3 regions of the Citricoccus sp. NPDC079358 genome follow, and region 3 is predicted to be linked to each of the others. Evidence: predicted binding sites of a transcription regulator. Region 3 holds the regulator's gene; each other region holds the start of a gene.
What was found. The regulator HrcA, encoded in region 3, represses chaperone genes, less so after heat shock. The targets are predictions, from matches to a motif close to TTNGCACTCGNNNNNNNCGAGTGCNAA.
Positions count from the first base shown of each region.

Region 1: groL (chaperonin GroEL) is a predicted target of HrcA. The motif match lies at 2,441-2,467, and genes of this name have one in related genera.
Region 2: groES (co-chaperone GroES) is a predicted target of HrcA. The motif match lies at 2,253-2,279, and genes of this name have one in related genera.

Region 1 is NZ_JBFBLI010000005.1:283,180-288,190, reverse strand. Features, by position in the region: gene AB0333_RS08955 (uracil-DNA glycosylase) at 1-247, opposite strand, end outside; gene AB0333_RS08950 (DUF3263 domain-containing protein) at 371-688, shown strand; gene AB0333_RS08945 (LytR C-terminal domain-containing protein) at 785-1,483, shown strand; gene AB0333_RS08940 (SDR family NAD(P)-dependent oxidoreductase) at 1,483-2,385, shown strand; gene groL (chaperonin GroEL) at 2,645-4,282, shown strand; gene AB0333_RS08930 (DUF4031 domain-containing protein) at 4,417-5,011, opposite strand, start outside.
Region 2 is NZ_JBFBLI010000001.1:328,268-333,278, forward strand. Features, by position in the region: gene AB0333_RS01555 (SAM-dependent methyltransferase) at 46-1,386, opposite strand; gene AB0333_RS01560 (hypothetical protein) at 1,634-2,161, shown strand; gene groES (co-chaperone GroES) at 2,451-2,747, shown strand; gene groL (chaperonin GroEL) at 2,950-4,545, shown strand; gene AB0333_RS01575 (M23 family metallopeptidase) at 4,735-5,011, opposite strand, start outside.
Region 3 is NZ_JBFBLI010000002.1:274,105-279,115, forward strand. Features, by position in the region: gene hemW (radical SAM family heme chaperone HemW) at 1-42, shown strand, start outside; gene AB0333_RS03630 (DUF4870 domain-containing protein) at 62-424, opposite strand; gene AB0333_RS03635 (DUF3097 family protein) at 585-1,457, opposite strand; gene hrcA (heat-inducible transcriptional repressor HrcA) at 1,649-2,662, shown strand; gene dnaJ (molecular chaperone DnaJ) at 2,714-3,859, shown strand; gene AB0333_RS03650 (16S rRNA (uracil(1498)-N(3))-methyltransferase) at 3,856-4,641, shown strand; gene AB0333_RS03655 (PhoH family protein) at 4,774-5,011, shown strand, end outside.

The sequences.
Region 1 (5,011 bases), on a different contig from region 3:
GCCGGTCCACCGCGAAACTCATCCCGATCGGGTGCCCGGGCGTCGGGTACGGGTCCTGCCCCAGGATGAGCACCTTCACCCGCTCGAAGGGCTGCCGGAAGGCGCGCAGCACGTTCTCCGGCGCGGGCAGGACCTGCTCTCCGGCCGCGCGTCGGGCCTGGATGGTCTGCCCGACGGCGGCCAGGGCCTCGCGCTGCGAGGCCAGGGCGCGTTCCCAGCCGGGATCCAAGGGGGCGATGAGGTCCACGTCGGCAGACTACCGGTCCGGCCGGCGTCGTGCGTCCAGGTGTCAGCCAGCAGTGACGGCGACGAATGACACGGCTGTAGTTTGGGCCGGTAGACTGTGGAGTACCCCGTTGGAAGGACCCTCATGACTGCAGCGAACGCCGCCGAACCGGACGGTGCACCGGTCCCGTCCGAGCCTGCCGTGGAGCCCGCCGCGGACGCCTTGTCTGAGCGCGACCGGGACATCCTGGACTTCGAGGACCAGTGGTGGAAGTACGGCGGAGCGAAGGACCAGGCCATCCGAGACCGGTTCTCGCTCTCGGCCACCACGTACTACCAAGTGCTCAACGGTCTGCTGGACCGTCAGGAGGCCCTGGCGCACCAGCCCATGCTCATCAAGAGATTGCGTAGACTACGGACCACGCGCCACCGTGCACGCAGTGCCCGGCGGCAGGAGGCCTGAGCACCGCACCGGCGGTCGGGCCATGTCCATCTCCATGACGTTCCCCGCTCACCCGGGGCTCACGCCGTGGAGCCGAGAATCTGGTGATGGTGGCCAATGACTCAGTACCCGCACGATCAATTCGACGACGTCCCCGTCTACCGGGACCGCAAGGGAACCCACCGGGCCGTCCCGTCCCTGACGACCGGTTCCTCGGGCCTGGCGGGGATCTCCGTCGCGGCCGCCCTGGCCCTGGCCGTGGGAGCCTTCTCCTTCCTGGTCCTGCCCTCGTTGCTGCCCTCCGACCCGGCCAACGCGGGTGCCTCGGCCAGCGCCCCGGCCAGCGCCCCGGCCAGTGTGACGTCGAGTGCGTCGGCCACGGCGGCCCCCGCGGAGTCCGCCGGGCCCGAGTCCAGCCCCACGGGCGAGATGACGTCCGCACCGGCCGAGCCCTCCGACTCCGGGGAGTCGTCCTCCGCCGCGTCTGATCCGGCTGAGTCTGAAACGGCTGAGTCCGAACCGGCTGAGTCCGAAACGGCCGCGGACACCGGGGACACCTCCGCCCCCGTCGAGGTCTACAACGCCTCCTCGGTCGGCGGCCTGGCCGGCCGGGTCTCCGGCACCCTGTCCTCCGGCGGCTTCACCGTGGCCGGCTCCGGGAACTGGCAGGGGTTCCCCGTGTCCGGCTCGGTGGTGTACTACTCGCAGAACGAGACCACTGCCCAGGCTGTGGCCGCTGAGCTGGGCCTTCCGCTGGTCTACGAGGACAGCGTGCCCGGCATCGCCGTGGTGCTCAGTTCCGACTACGCCGGCTAATGCGGCCGTTCAACGCCTTCCGGCGGCAGCCGTCCGCGGACGCTCCCGCTGCCCCGGACCACTTCTCCGTCCGGGGCCGGACGGTGCTCATCACCGGCGCGGCCCTGGGCATGGGGCTGCTCCACGCCCACCGGGCGGCGCAGGACGGTGCCGCCACCGTGGTGCTCTGGGACCGGTCCTCCGAGGGGCTGGACGCCGCCGTCGCCGAGCTGGAGGCCGCCCACCCGGCGACCGCCTTCCGAACGGACACCGTGGACCTCGCGGTCCTGGAGGAGATCACCCGGACGGCGGAGGCCGTCCTCGCCGAGCTCGGCGCTCCGGACCTCCTCATCAACAACGCGGGAGTGGTCACGGGGGCCTACTTCTGGGAGCATGATCCGGCCCGGGACATTCACACCACCCTGGCGGTCAACGCCGAGGCACCCATGCAGGTCACCCGGGCCTTCCTGCCCGCCCTGCTGGAGCGGGGCACGGCGGCCCGGCTCGTGACCATCGCCTCCGCCGCGGGCCTGCTTTCCAATCCGCGGATGAGTGTCTATGCAGCGTCGAAATGGGCTGCCGTCGGCTGGTCCGATTCGCTGCGCCTGGAACTCGAGCAGGCCGGCCACCGGCAGGTCAAGGTCCTCACCGTGTGCCCGTCCTACATCTCCACGGGCATGTTTGCCGGCGCCACGGGGCCGGCCCTCACCCCGATCATGGAGCCCGCGTACGTGGTGGACCGCATCTGGAAGGCACTGGTGCCGGCTCCGGCCTTTCTGATGCTGCCCTCCTCCGTCCGGCTCTCCGCGTTCCTCAAGGGCCTGCTGCCCCCACGCGTCTTCGACGTGGTGGTGGGCCGCGGCCTGGGTGTCTACTCCTCGATGTCCGCGTTCACCGGACGCCAGGGATCGCCGCGGGCCTGAGCCGGGACCGGGATTCGCCCACGCGCTGAAAAGGCGTCCCACAGACCGGTGGCCGTTTGCACTCGGAGGGTGCGAGTGCTAAATATGGACTAGCACTCTGAGGTTGTGACTGCCAAAACCCGCAGGCATGCGGGTGGTCCTGGCCTCGGAGCAGACCTGAACGTGGTGAGGCCCGGTTCCGGGCCGTCCGTCGCGGGCACTGCACAGGTCAGTTGAACACTGCCAAGCAACGCCAAGGTCCAGAAAGGACAGTGCACACATGGCCAAGACCATTGCATTCGACGAAGAGGCGCGCCGCGGCCTGGAACGGGGTCTGAACACCCTGGCCGACGCGGTCAAGGTCACCCTCGGCCCCCGCGGCCGCAACGTGGTGCTGGAGAAGAAGTGGGGCGCCCCCACGATCACCAACGACGGTGTCTCCATCGCCAAGGAGATCGAGCTCGACGATCCGTACGAGAAGATCGGTGCCGAGCTCGTCAAGGAAGTTGCCAAGAAGACTGACGACGTCGCTGGCGACGGCACCACCACCGCCACCGTGCTGGCCCAGGCCCTCGTCAAGGAAGGCCTGCGCAACGTCGCGGCCGGCGCTGACCCGCTGTCCCTGAAGCGCGGCATCGAGAAGGCCGTCGCGGCCGTCATCGAGGAGCTCGTCGCCTCCGCCAAGGAGATCGAGACCAAGGAGCAGATCGCGGCCACGGCCTCCATCTCCGCCGCTGACACCCAGATCGGCTCGCTCATCGCCGAGGCCCTGGACAAGGTCGGCAAGGAGGGTGTCGTCACCGTCGAGGAGTCCCAGACCTTCGGCCTGGAGCTCGAACTGACCGAGGGCATGCGCTTCGACAAGGGCTACCTCTCCGGCTACTTCGTCACCGACGCCGAGCGCCAGGAGACGGTGCTGGAGGATCCCTACATCCTCATCGTCAACTCCAAGATCTCCACCGTGAAGGACATGGTTGCCCTTCTCGAGAAGATCATGCAGTCCGGCAAGTCCCTGCTGATCATCGCCGAGGACGTCGAGGGCGAAGCCCTGGCCACCCTCGTGGTCAACAAGCTCAAGGGCACCTTCAAGTCCGTGGCCGTCAAGGCCCCGGGCTTCGGTGACCGCCGCAAGGCCATGCTGGCTGACATCGCCATCCTCACCGGTGGCCAGGTCATCTCCGAAGAGGTCGGCCTGACCCTGGAGAACGCCGGCATCGAGACCCTGGGCACCGCCCGCAAGGTCGTCATCACCAAGGACGAGACCACCATCGTCGAGGGTGCCGGCGACGCCGAGCAGATCGCCGGCCGCGTGGCCCAGATCCGCGCCGAGATGGAGAACACCGACTCGGACTACGATCGCGAGAAGCTGCAGGAGCGCCTGGCCAAGCTGGCCGGCGGCGTGGCCGTCATCAAGGCCGGTGCCGCCACCGAGGTCGAGCTCAAGGAGCGCAAGCACCGCATCGAGGATGCTGTGCGCAACGCCAAGGCAGCGGTCGAGGAGGGCATCGTCGCCGGCGGCGGCGTGGCCCTGACCCAGGCTGGTGCCAAGGCCTTCGTCAAGCTCTCCCTGGAGGGTGACGAGGCCACCGGCGCCAACATCGTCAAGGTCGCCATCGAGGCCCCGATGAAGCAGATCGCCTTCAACGCCGGCCTGGAGCCGGGCGTGGTGGCGGCCAAGGTCCGCTCCCTGCCCGACGGTCACGGTCTCAACGCCGCCACCGGCGAGTACGAGGACCTGCTGGCCGCCGGCATCAACGATCCGGTCAAGGTGACCCGCTCTGCCCTGCAGAACGCCGCCTCGATCGCCGGTCTGTTCCTCACCACCGAGGCCGTCGTGGCCGACAAGCCCGAGCCGGCTGCGGCCATGCCGGGCGGCGACGACATGGGCGGCATGGGCGGTATGGGCGGCATGATGTGATCATCTGATCACCCGGAGCGCCCAGCTCTCACAGAAGCCCCACCCTCTCGATGTCAGTCGAGGTGGTGGGGGTTCTGGCGTTTCACACCCACGCCACCTCGACTGACAACGAGGGGTCTGAAGGGGGCAGTGGATCAGCGGGTCCAGTGCCGGGAGGTGGGATGCAGCTCGGCAGCGAGGTTGCGCCGGGCGTTGCGCTCCCAGAGCCTCGCTCCGGTGGCGGTCCGGTACAGGGGGTCCAGGGCCAGTAGGGAGTGGACGACGCCGGCCCGGCCGGTGGCGAAGTCAGTGTCCGGCACGTGCGTGAAATCCTGGCGGACGGCCGCCAGGTAGCGGGCGTAGTCGCCCCGGGAGCGGCCCAGCACCTCCAGGTCGGCGTCACTGAACACCGCCCCCGTCCGGTCGCCGGGGGCCGGATCGTGCGTGGCGGTCATCCGCACCAGCCGCGCGGTCTCCTCGATCTCCGGATCCGGCAGGCCCACCTCGGACAGGGTTTGTTCGGCCAGCACGGCGGAGTCCTCCTCGTCCTGGCCCGGCGGCAGGGCCGGGTCGCCACGGTAGACGGCATCGTGGAACCAGGCGGCCAGCTTAACACTGCGGGTCCACCGGCCGCAGTCCTCGCCGTGACGGACCAGCACGTCGATGGCCTTGAGCACCGCCAGCAGGTGCGAGCGGTCGTGATAGTGCCGGTGCGGCTCGGACCACCGGGCCAGCAGGTCCGTCACCACC
Region 2 (5,011 bases), on a different contig from region 3:
GCGCGGGGTGGGGAGGGGATCAATGGTGGGGTTCAGCGGTGGGGTTCAACGGGGCAGGGGATCGACGACCACGGCCACCCGCTCCTCGCCGATGCGCGTCAGCACCAGCGTGGCGTGGCGGCCAGCGCCCTTGCCGACCTTGCCCTGGCCGGACATGAGCAGACGGCGGAGCTCCTCGGGGGTCACATCCACGCCGCGCTTCTTGATGTCCAGCCGCCCCACGCCGGTCTCCTTGACCCAGCGCCGCAGGCCCTTGACCTTGTACGGCATGACCTCCAGGACCCGGTACCCCGTCGCGAAGGGAGTGTCCACGGCATCATCGGCGCAGAAGTACGCGATGTGCTCGTCCAGCAACCGTCCGCCGACGCCAGCGAAATCGCGCTCGATGAGGTCTGCGACGAGACCGGCGCGGATCACGGCCGGATCGGGCTCGAAGAGGTAGTCCGTCAGTCCCTCGAGCCCCGCCACGGGCACCGCGGGGGAGTCGCCGAAGTCCGCCGCGGAGGTCAGTTCAGCCGGAGACTTGCCACCCTCAGTACCCGACGACGGCTGCCCACCCTCTGCGGCCGGCGCACCACCACCGCTGGTCGCCATGGAGCCGCCACCCAGGACCAACGCCGAGCGGCGGACTCCCGGGCGGGCCAGCGCGTTGAACCACAGCACCGCCTCGGTCAGGGACCCGTCCACGGACACCCACTGGGCCTCGCAGCCATCCGGCACGGAGTCGTGCGGCAACGCCGGCCCGAGCTTCACGCCCACGGGCGCCCCGGTGTCCGCCAGCCGCTCCACGAAGGACAGCGGAGGGGAGAAGGCCTCGGGGTCGAAGACGCGGGATGACCCGGACGAGGACACCACACGCCGGGCCGGATCGAGCCAGAACCCGTCGGGTCGGCCGCTGGTGCCGGTGGTCGTCCCACCGGCACCGCCCCGCGCCCCCAGCCACTCCTCGGCGTCGGCGCAGACCACGGACGCGTTCGGGAAGGGCATGAGGTTGATCGTCGCGGCGGCGGCCACGGTCTCGTCCCGTTCCACGGCGGTGACCTCCAGGTCCAGGGCCGCCAAGGCCATGGAATCGGCGCCGATCCCGCAGCCCAGGTCGGCCACGGAGGTCACACCGGCGGCGGCGAAACGCCCGGCGTGCAACGCGGCCACGTTCATCCGCGTCGCCTGCTCCAGGCCGGCCCGGGTGAAGACCATGTGCCCGGCGAACGGCCCGAACTTGGCCGCGGCCTTCGACCGGAACTTCAGTTGGGTCAGCACGGCGGACACCAGCTCCGGCGCGTGCCCCTCACCCCGCAGGCGAGTCGACAGCGCCAACGCCTCGGATTCCCGGTACCCCTCCAGCGAGTTCAGCAACGACCATCCCTCCGGCGTCAGCACGGGCATCAGCACCGTGTCGTCCTGCGTGGAGTCTGTTGCGGAGGCGCGAGCCGGACCGCCCGGGGCGGCATGGGTGGAGGGAGAGGAATGCGAGGAGGAGGCCACGGTTCCACGGTACCGGCAGGCCCCGTTTCGCGGCGCCACTAGCGCCCCTGCGCCCACTCCGTGGCCCCGCGTGCCAGAGTCTCCCAGTGCCCCGCCCGGCGGTCCACATGTCGCCCCGCCGCCGCGAGCCCACCGGTAGGCTGGAAGCATGCCTGACCGTCCAGCTCCGCGCCTGCCGCTGCCCGAATTCACGCGCCGCCACCGGGACCACCTGGATCCGGATCAGGGCTGGGACGGCGAGCCCGGCTTCGACTTCTTCGGCCGCTTCGAGGAGGAGCAATCGGGGCCCGGCACCACCGAAGAGCACGACGCCGGCGCCTTCGACTCCTCGCCCGTCGCCTCGGGTGCCGACCGGCGAGACGTGGGCCGTACCTCGCGTGCCTCGCAGCAGGCGGCCTCGGCTCCGCTCTGGTGCAAGGTGCTGCTCTACGCCTCGATGGGTGTCGGGGTGGTGGCGGCGCTCCTGCTCATCGTCACGGTTATCGCCCAGGTGTTCGTGGCCGGGACCTTCACTCTCGGCGGCGGGGACATGCTCTCCGACTCCGAAGCGGCAGGCTCCATCCGCAGGGATGTCGTGTGGGTCCCCCTCACCGGGCCGCTCATCGCGCTCGGTGCCGCGTTCGCGGGACTGTGTGTGGCCGCCGTCGGAATCTTCCGGGCCCGCCGGAACGGATAGACCCTCGAGGGCATCGACGTCCCCTCGGTGATCGACGATGGGTGGCTGCCGCAGCCCAGGGCCCACGATGGCGTCACTCCCAGGACACGTTCTGGCACTCACCTTGACCGAGTGCTAAACCCGGCCTAGAGTCATTTCTGGCACTCCGGGGCACCGGGTGCTAAGCCTGAAGGACCTGCCATCCGGCACCCGCGACGACGGTTGGCCAGCCTCCGGCGCACAACACCATCCATAGACGCTGGCTGCCCGCACGCTCGGGTGGCCCACCCAAAAGAAGGAGAGTACAGACGTGTCTGTCTCTATCAAGCCCCTTGAGGATCGTATTGTTGTCCGTCCGCTGGAAGCCGAGCAGACCACCGCTTCCGGCCTGGTGATCCCGGACACCGCCAAGGAGAAGCCGCAGGAGGGCCAGGTCGTGGCCGTCGGCGCCGGCCGCATCGATGACAAGGGCAACCGCATCCCGGTCGACGTGGCCGAGGGCGACGTGGTCCTGTACTCCAAGTACGGCGGCACCGAGGTCAAGGTCGGCGGCGAGGAGTACCTCGTGCTCTCCGCCCGCGACGTGCTGGCCATCGTCACCAAGTGACTCGCCGCCGGACCCGAGCGTCCGGCTGACGCGCCCAGGCCCGGCCAGGCACCTGAGCCGGCCGGGCCTGCGCGCGTTCCGCGCCGCCGTCGTCGGTGTGGTTCTGAACCGAACTCACGCACGACGCCGGCCGCGCACCTTGAGCTTTTCCCCGCAGTTTCATTGGAATTCGCAGATTTCCTTTACGAAAGGAGCTTCGTTCATGGCGAAGCAGCTTGCCTTCAACGATGAGGCCCGCCGCGCACTGCAGGCCGGTATCGACAAGTTGGCCAATACCGTCAAGGTCACGCTCGGCCCCAAGGGCCGCAACGTGGTCCTCGACAAGTCCTGGGGTGCCCCGACCATCACCAACGATGGCGTGACCATTGCCCGTGAGATCGAGCTGGACGACCCGTACGAGAACATGGGTGCCCAGCTGGCCAAGGAAGTGGCCACCAAGACCAACGACGTGGCCGGCGACGGCACCACCACCGCCACCGTGCTGGCCCAGGCCCTCGTGAACGAGGGCATGCGCCAGGTGGCCGCCGGTGCCGCCCCGAACGAGATCAAGCGCGGGATCGAGGCGGCTGTGGCCGCCATCGACAAGCGTCTGGGCGAGAACGCCGTGGATGTCTCCGGCAACCAGGTGGCCGCCGTGGCCGCCATCTCCGCCCAGTCGGATGAGATCGGCGAGCTGCTGGCCCGTGCCTTCGACACCGTCGGCACGGACGGCGTCATCACCATCGAGGAGTCCTCGACCACCTCCACCGAGCTGGTCATCACCGAGGGCATGCAGTTCGACAAGGGCTACCTGTCCCCGTACATGGTGACCGACGCCGAGCGCCAGGAAGCCGTCCTGGAGAACCCCTACATCCTGCTGAACTCCGGCAAGATCTCCAACGTGCAGGAGTTCCTGCCGCTGCTGGAGAAGGTCCTGCAGGCCAACAAGCCGCTGTTCATCATCGCCGAGGACGTCGAGGGCGAGGCCCTGTCCACGCTGGTGGTCAACAAGATCCGCGGCACCCTGAACGTCGTGGCCGTCAAGGCCCCGGGCTTCGGTGACCGCCGCAAGGCCATGATGCAGGACATCGCCACCCTCACCGGTGCGCAGGTCGTCTCCCCGGATCTCGGCATGAAGCTGGACCAGGTCGGCCTCGAGGTGCTCGGCTCCGCCCGTCGCGTGACCGTCACCAAGGACAACACCACCATCGTCGAGGGCGCAGGCTCTGCCGACGAGGTGGCCGGCCGCGTCTCGCAGATCCGCTCCGAGATCGAGAACACCGATTCGGACTGGGACCGCGAGAAGCTGCAGGAGCGCCTGGCCAAGCTGGCCGGCGGTGTGGGCGTCATCAAGGTCGGCGCCGCCACCGAGGTCGAGCTGAAGGAGGCCAAGCACCGCATCGAGGACGCCGTGTCCTCCACGCGTGCGGCTCTGGAAGAGGGCATCGTGGCCGGCGGCGGTACCGCGCTGATCAACGCCCTGACCGCCCTGGACGAGGACGAGGCCATCAAGGCCTTGTCCGGCGACGCCGTCTCCGGTGTCGGCATCGTCCGCCGTGCCCTGGTCGAGCCGCTGCGCTGGATCGCCCAGAACGCCGGCGAGGACGGCTACGTCGTCACCTCGCGCGTCGCGGAGCTGGAGCCGAACTTCGGCTTCAACGCCAAGACCGGCGAGTACGGCGACCTGCTGGCCGCCGGTGTCATCGACCCGGTCAAGGTCACCCGTTCCGCCCTGCTCAACGCCGCGTCCATCGCCGCGCTGGTGCTGACCACCGAGACCCTGGTGGCGGACAAGGTGGCTGACGAGGACGAGAAGTAACCTCGAGCCTCCCTGAGGTTCACTACACAGGGGCCCCGGCATGCATCGCGCATGCCGGGGCCCCTGTGCGTTGTCCAGCGCAAGTTCCGGCCAGTGCCGTTGTGGTTCAGCGCCCGAGGGCCGGAACGGGACCGGGGACGGGGCGCGAAGAGGGCCGGAACGGGGCCGAAGACGGGGCGCGAGGTGGCGTCAGCGAACGGGGTGGTCCTGCGGAGCGGTCGCCCGGAAGATCTGACCATTGGCCGGGAAGTCCGGCAGCGCACTGGGCCTGGCGTAGCCGGTGGCCCAGCGGTGGCTCAGCCGTTCCGCATCGATGTCCACTCCCGTCCACCGCATCGGCAGACCCGCCGCGGATTCGGGGCGGGGCCGGTCCATGAGCTGGATGTGGAGGTGCGGTTCGGAGGTGTTGCCGGTGTTGCCGACCTGCCCGAGCTGTTGACCGGTATGCACGCGGTCGCCGGGCCGG
Region 3 (5,011 bases):
CTGCTGGACGACGCGATCGTCCGGCGACTCGCCGGGTTCTAGAGCCGGCTCCGGACCGGGGTTACTGGATCAGACGCAGGTTCAGCGGGTAGCGGTAGGGGCGGCCCTTGTTGCACTGGATGCCTGCCGCCACGCCGGAGACCGTCATGAACAGCCACAGGAGCATGGCGACGATGCCGAAGATGCCCCCGACGATCGGGATGAGGGCCAGCAGGTTCGCCACGATGGCCAGGACCGTGGGCGGCAGCGTGAAGTTCAGCGCCTCCTTGGCCTCCTGGGCCGTGAACGGTCCGCGGTGGCGGAAGACCAGGTAGATCACCAGGGAGGGGATGCACCCGAGGAAGCCGCCGAAGTGCGCGAGGGTGGCCCACTGGCGGTCCTCGGCCGGCGTCAGCGGCTCGGCCTGATCGGGTGAACCCTGCAGCTGCTGGTCGCGCCGGGGGGCGGCGCCGGGGCGCGGGCGGTGCGGACTGCCGGGCTGCTGCTGGGACACGTCCTGGGCCTTTCCGTTCGGGTGAGCTGGGTGGCGTTCGGTCGCCAGTGTACCGCCGTGATCCGGGAGTTCCCTGCAGGTCGGTGTGCGGTCAGTGCTCGACGGCGGTCAGGAAATCGATGACCTCTTCCACTCGCCCCAGCAGGGTCGGTTCCAGGTCGGCATAGGTCCGCACCTGGGACAGCAGCCTCTTCCAGCCCAGGCCGATGTCTTCCTTGGTCCGGTGCGGCCAGCCGAGGCCGGCGAGGATGCCCGTCTTCCAGTCCTGGCCCCGGGGCACCACGGGCCAGGCCCCGATGCCCAGGACGGCGGGCTTGATGACCTGCCAGACGTCCACGTAGGGATGGCCGACGATCAGCACGTTGCCGCGGGCGCCCGGCACCTTCATGGCCTCGGTGGCGATCCTCTCCTCCTTGGACCCGGTCACGAGGTGGTCCACCAGGATGCCGAGCCGGCGCTGCGGGCCGGGCGAGAACTCCGTGATCGCCCCGGCCAGGTCGTCCACGCCGTGCAGCGGCTCCACGACGATGCCCTCCAGCCGGAGGTCCTCGCCCCAGACCTTCTCCACAAGTTCGGCGTCATGCAGGCCTTCGACCCAGATGCGGGACGCCCGCGCCGTGCGGGCCCGGGCGTGGTCCACGCGCAGGGAGCCCGACGCCGTCCGGGCCGGTTTCGCGGGGACGGCGCCGGAGGCGCCACCCGGCGCGGGGGCCACCACCTCGACGGGCTCACCGTCCACGAGGAAGCCATATCCCAGGGGGAAGGACTTCGCGCGTCCCCGCCGGTCCTCGAGGACGACCAGGTGCACGCCACCGGACTTCTCGACCCGCAGGACGGCACCGGTGAATCCGGTCTCCGTGTCCTCCAGGACCGCGCCCTGGTTCGCGGGGACCTGTTCTACGGTGCGGGCGGTCGGGCGGAAGCCGCCGTCGAGGGTGCCCGGGCCCCAGTTGTTCCATTCCACGGGCACCGACGCTAGCAAGAGGACGGCGCGTTCCCATGGATCGGCTCGCGCGGCTCGCGGTCGGCACGGGGAGGCAGCCGCCAGGGACACAGTCCCCGGCAAGGGGAAGTGGTACCTCGATTGGACACACGGTCTAGACTTGGCACTTCAAAGCGTCGAGTGCTAAGCCGGAAGACAGGCAGGAGGAACCGATGAGCGAACAGCCGCGCCGCATGCAGGTGCTGCAGGCCATCGTGGAGGACTATGTGTCCTCCCGCGAGCCCGTCGGCTCCAAGGCCCTGGTGGACCGCCACCAGTTGGGCGTGTCCTCGGCCACCGTCCGCAATGACATGGCCGCCCTCGAGGAGGAGGGGCTCATCGTGGCCCCCCACACCTCCTCCGGGCGCATCCCCACGGACAAGGGTTACCGGATCTTCGTGGACCAGATCTCCGAGGTGAAGCCGCTGTCCGCCGCGGAGAAGCGCGCGGTGCAGACCCTGCTGGACGCCAACGGTGACTTCAACGAGATGATGGCCCGCACCGTGCGGCTGCTCGCGCAGCTCACGAATCAGGTGGCCGTGCTGCAGTACCCCCATGTGGACTCCTCCACCATCCGGCACATCGAGTTCGTCTTCCTGGCGCCCCGACGGGCCCTCGTCGTCGTGATCCTGTCCACCGGACAGGTGGACCAGCGGGCCTTCGGCCTCGACGTCGAGGCCAACGAGACGTCCCTGAGGGTCCTGAAGCAGCAGTTCTTGCGGTACCTGGACGGGCTGACGCCGATCCAGGCCGCCGAGGGACTCCGGCTCGCGCTGGCCGAGGTGCCGGCGGAGGACCGGGACCTCGCCCTGGCCATCGCCGCTCAGCTGGACCAGATGTTCGCGGCACGCCGGGAGGACCGGATCATCATGGCCGGCACCGCCAACCTGGCACGCTCGACCGGGGACTTCCCGTTCTCGATCGGTCCCATCCTGGAAGCCCTCGAGGAGCAGGTCGTGTTGTTGCGCCTGCTGACCGAGATGGAGCAGGATGTGCGTGGCCTCAGTGTGCGCATCGGGTCCGAGAACACCGGCTCCCTGTCCGAGGCGTCCGTCGTCGCCGCAGGCTACGGCCCCGGCTCCGGCGCCAAACTCGGCGTCGTGGGTCCCACCCGCATGGACTACCCGGGCACCATGACCGCCGTGCGGGCGATCGCCCGGTACCTGTCCCGGATCCTGTCGCAGTAGCGGCCAGGACCAACCTCCACCACCCCACCACCGGAAGGAACACCGCAGACCGTGGCTGACCATTACGAGGTGCTCGGCGTAGGCCGGGACGCCTCCGCCGAGGAGATCAAGCGCGCCTACCGCAAGTTGGCCCGCAAGCTCCATCCCGACGTGAACCCGGCGCCCGACGCCTCCGAGGAGTTCAAGAACGTCACGCGCGCCTACGAGGTCCTCTCGGACCAGGAGAAGCGCCGCAACTATGACGCCACGGGCCATGAGAACGGCACCGGCGGCATGGGCGGCGGCTTCGGCGGCGCCGATTTCGGTGGCTTCCAGGACATCTTCGAGACGTTCTTCGGCGGTGGCGGCTCCGGCGGCATGGGCGGTGGCCGGGGCGGTGGTCCCGCCAGCCGTGCGCGGCGGGGACAGGACGCCCTCATCACGGCCAAGCTCGACCTCAGTGACGCGGTCTTCGGCACCGAGAAGACCCTCGAGGTGGACACCGCCGTGGTGTGCCCCACGTGTGACGGCAGCTGCAGCCAGCCGGGCACGCACCCGGAGACCTGCACCATCTGCAACGGCCAGGGCGCCATCCGCCGGCCGGTCCGCTCCATCCTCGGCACCGTCATGGCTGCCGAGACCTGCTCGGCGTGCCAGGGCTTCGGGACCGTCATCCCGGATCCGTGCCGCGAGTGCTCCGGGCAGGGACGCATCCGTGAGCGCACCTCACTGACCATCAAGATCCCCGCCGGTGTGGCCACGGGCACCCGGATCCAGCTCGCCGGCCGGGGCGAGGCCGGCCCCGGTGGCGGGCCGAACGCCGATCTCTACGTGGAGATCGAGGTGCGTCAGCACGAGGTGTTCGTCCGGGACGGTGACCACCTGCTGGCGACGATGAGCGTGCCGATGGCCGCCGCCGCCCTGGGCACCACGCTCACCCTGGACACCTTCGACGGTGAGAAGGAGGTGCCGGTGAAGGCCGGTACCCAGTCCGGAGAGGTGCAGACCCTCAAGGGGCTGGGCGTCGGGCGGTTGCGTAGCTCCGGCCGAGGCGATCTCAAGGTCACCCTGCGGGTGGAGACCCCCACCAAGCTCGACGACGAGCAGCGTGCCCTGCTGGAGCAGCTGGCCAGCCTGCGCGGCGAAGACCTGGTGCACGGCACCACGGAGCACCGCGGGCTGTTCTCCAAGTTCCGGGACAACCTCAAGAATCTGTGAGCAATCCCCTTTTCTACGTCGGTGACGGCGAGCTGGCCCCCGCCACGGCGGGGGCCACGGTCGTGGTCTCGGGTGCCGAGGCCCGGCATGCGGTCCAGGTCATGCGGCTGTCCCCGGGGGAGCGCGTGGACGTGGCGGATGGTTCCGGCCGGCGCGTGAGCGGCACCGTGCACTCCGCGGCACCCGACCGGTTGGAGGTCACCGCCGAGTCGGTCCACGACGAGCCGGCGCCGCACCCCGAACTCGTGCTCGTCCAGGCCCTCGCCAAGGGTGACCGCGACCTGCTGGCCATCCAGACGGCCACGGAGTTGGGCCTCGATGCCGTGTACCCCTGGCAGGCCGAGCGTTCCATCGTGCGGTGGAAGTCCGGGAAGACCGACAAGACCGCCAAAGCGCTGAGCAAGTGGGAGGCGGCCCTGCTCTCGGCTGCGAAACAGGCACGCCGCAGCCGGGTGCCCCGCACGGAGCAGATGCTCGACGGCGTCGGGGTCGCCTCGGTCTGTGGCCCCGGTTCCCTGGTGCTCGTCCTGCACGAGGACGCACGGCAGTCGTTGGGAGAAGCCGTCAGCGAGGCCGGCGTGCTGGCCGCCGACGCCGTGGAACGGATCGTGCTGGTGGTCGGCCCCGAAGGTGGCATCAGTCCGGCCGAGACCGCGGCCCTGACCGAGGCCGGGGGGCGGCCCGTGCTGTTGGGGCACCATGTGCTCCGGTCCTCCACCGCCGGTCCGGCCGCCGTCGCCGTCCTCCAGCAGCTGCTGGGACGGTTCGGGCCGCGCACGTAGACTGGCCTCGTAGTCCACCCGTCTCACTGTTTGTCCCACCAGATGTCCCACCAGCCAGGAGCTGAAGCACCTCCCTTGAGTCTTTCCACGGAACGTGACCACATCACCATCACCTTCGCCTCGTCGGAGACCATGGTGCGGACCTTCGGGCCGCAGGACCTGTTGCTGCGGATCCTTGACGGCCTCTATCCGGATCTGACCGTCTCCGTGCGCGGTGAGGACCTGGACGTGGAAGGCCCCGCACCGGAGGTGCAGCAGGCGCGCCAGGTGATCGAGGACCTGCACGGCCTGGCCCGGCGCGGTACCTCGATCACCCCGGAGGTCATCGAACAGGTGACCAGCCTGGTGCGGGGTGGCTCCGGAGCACAGG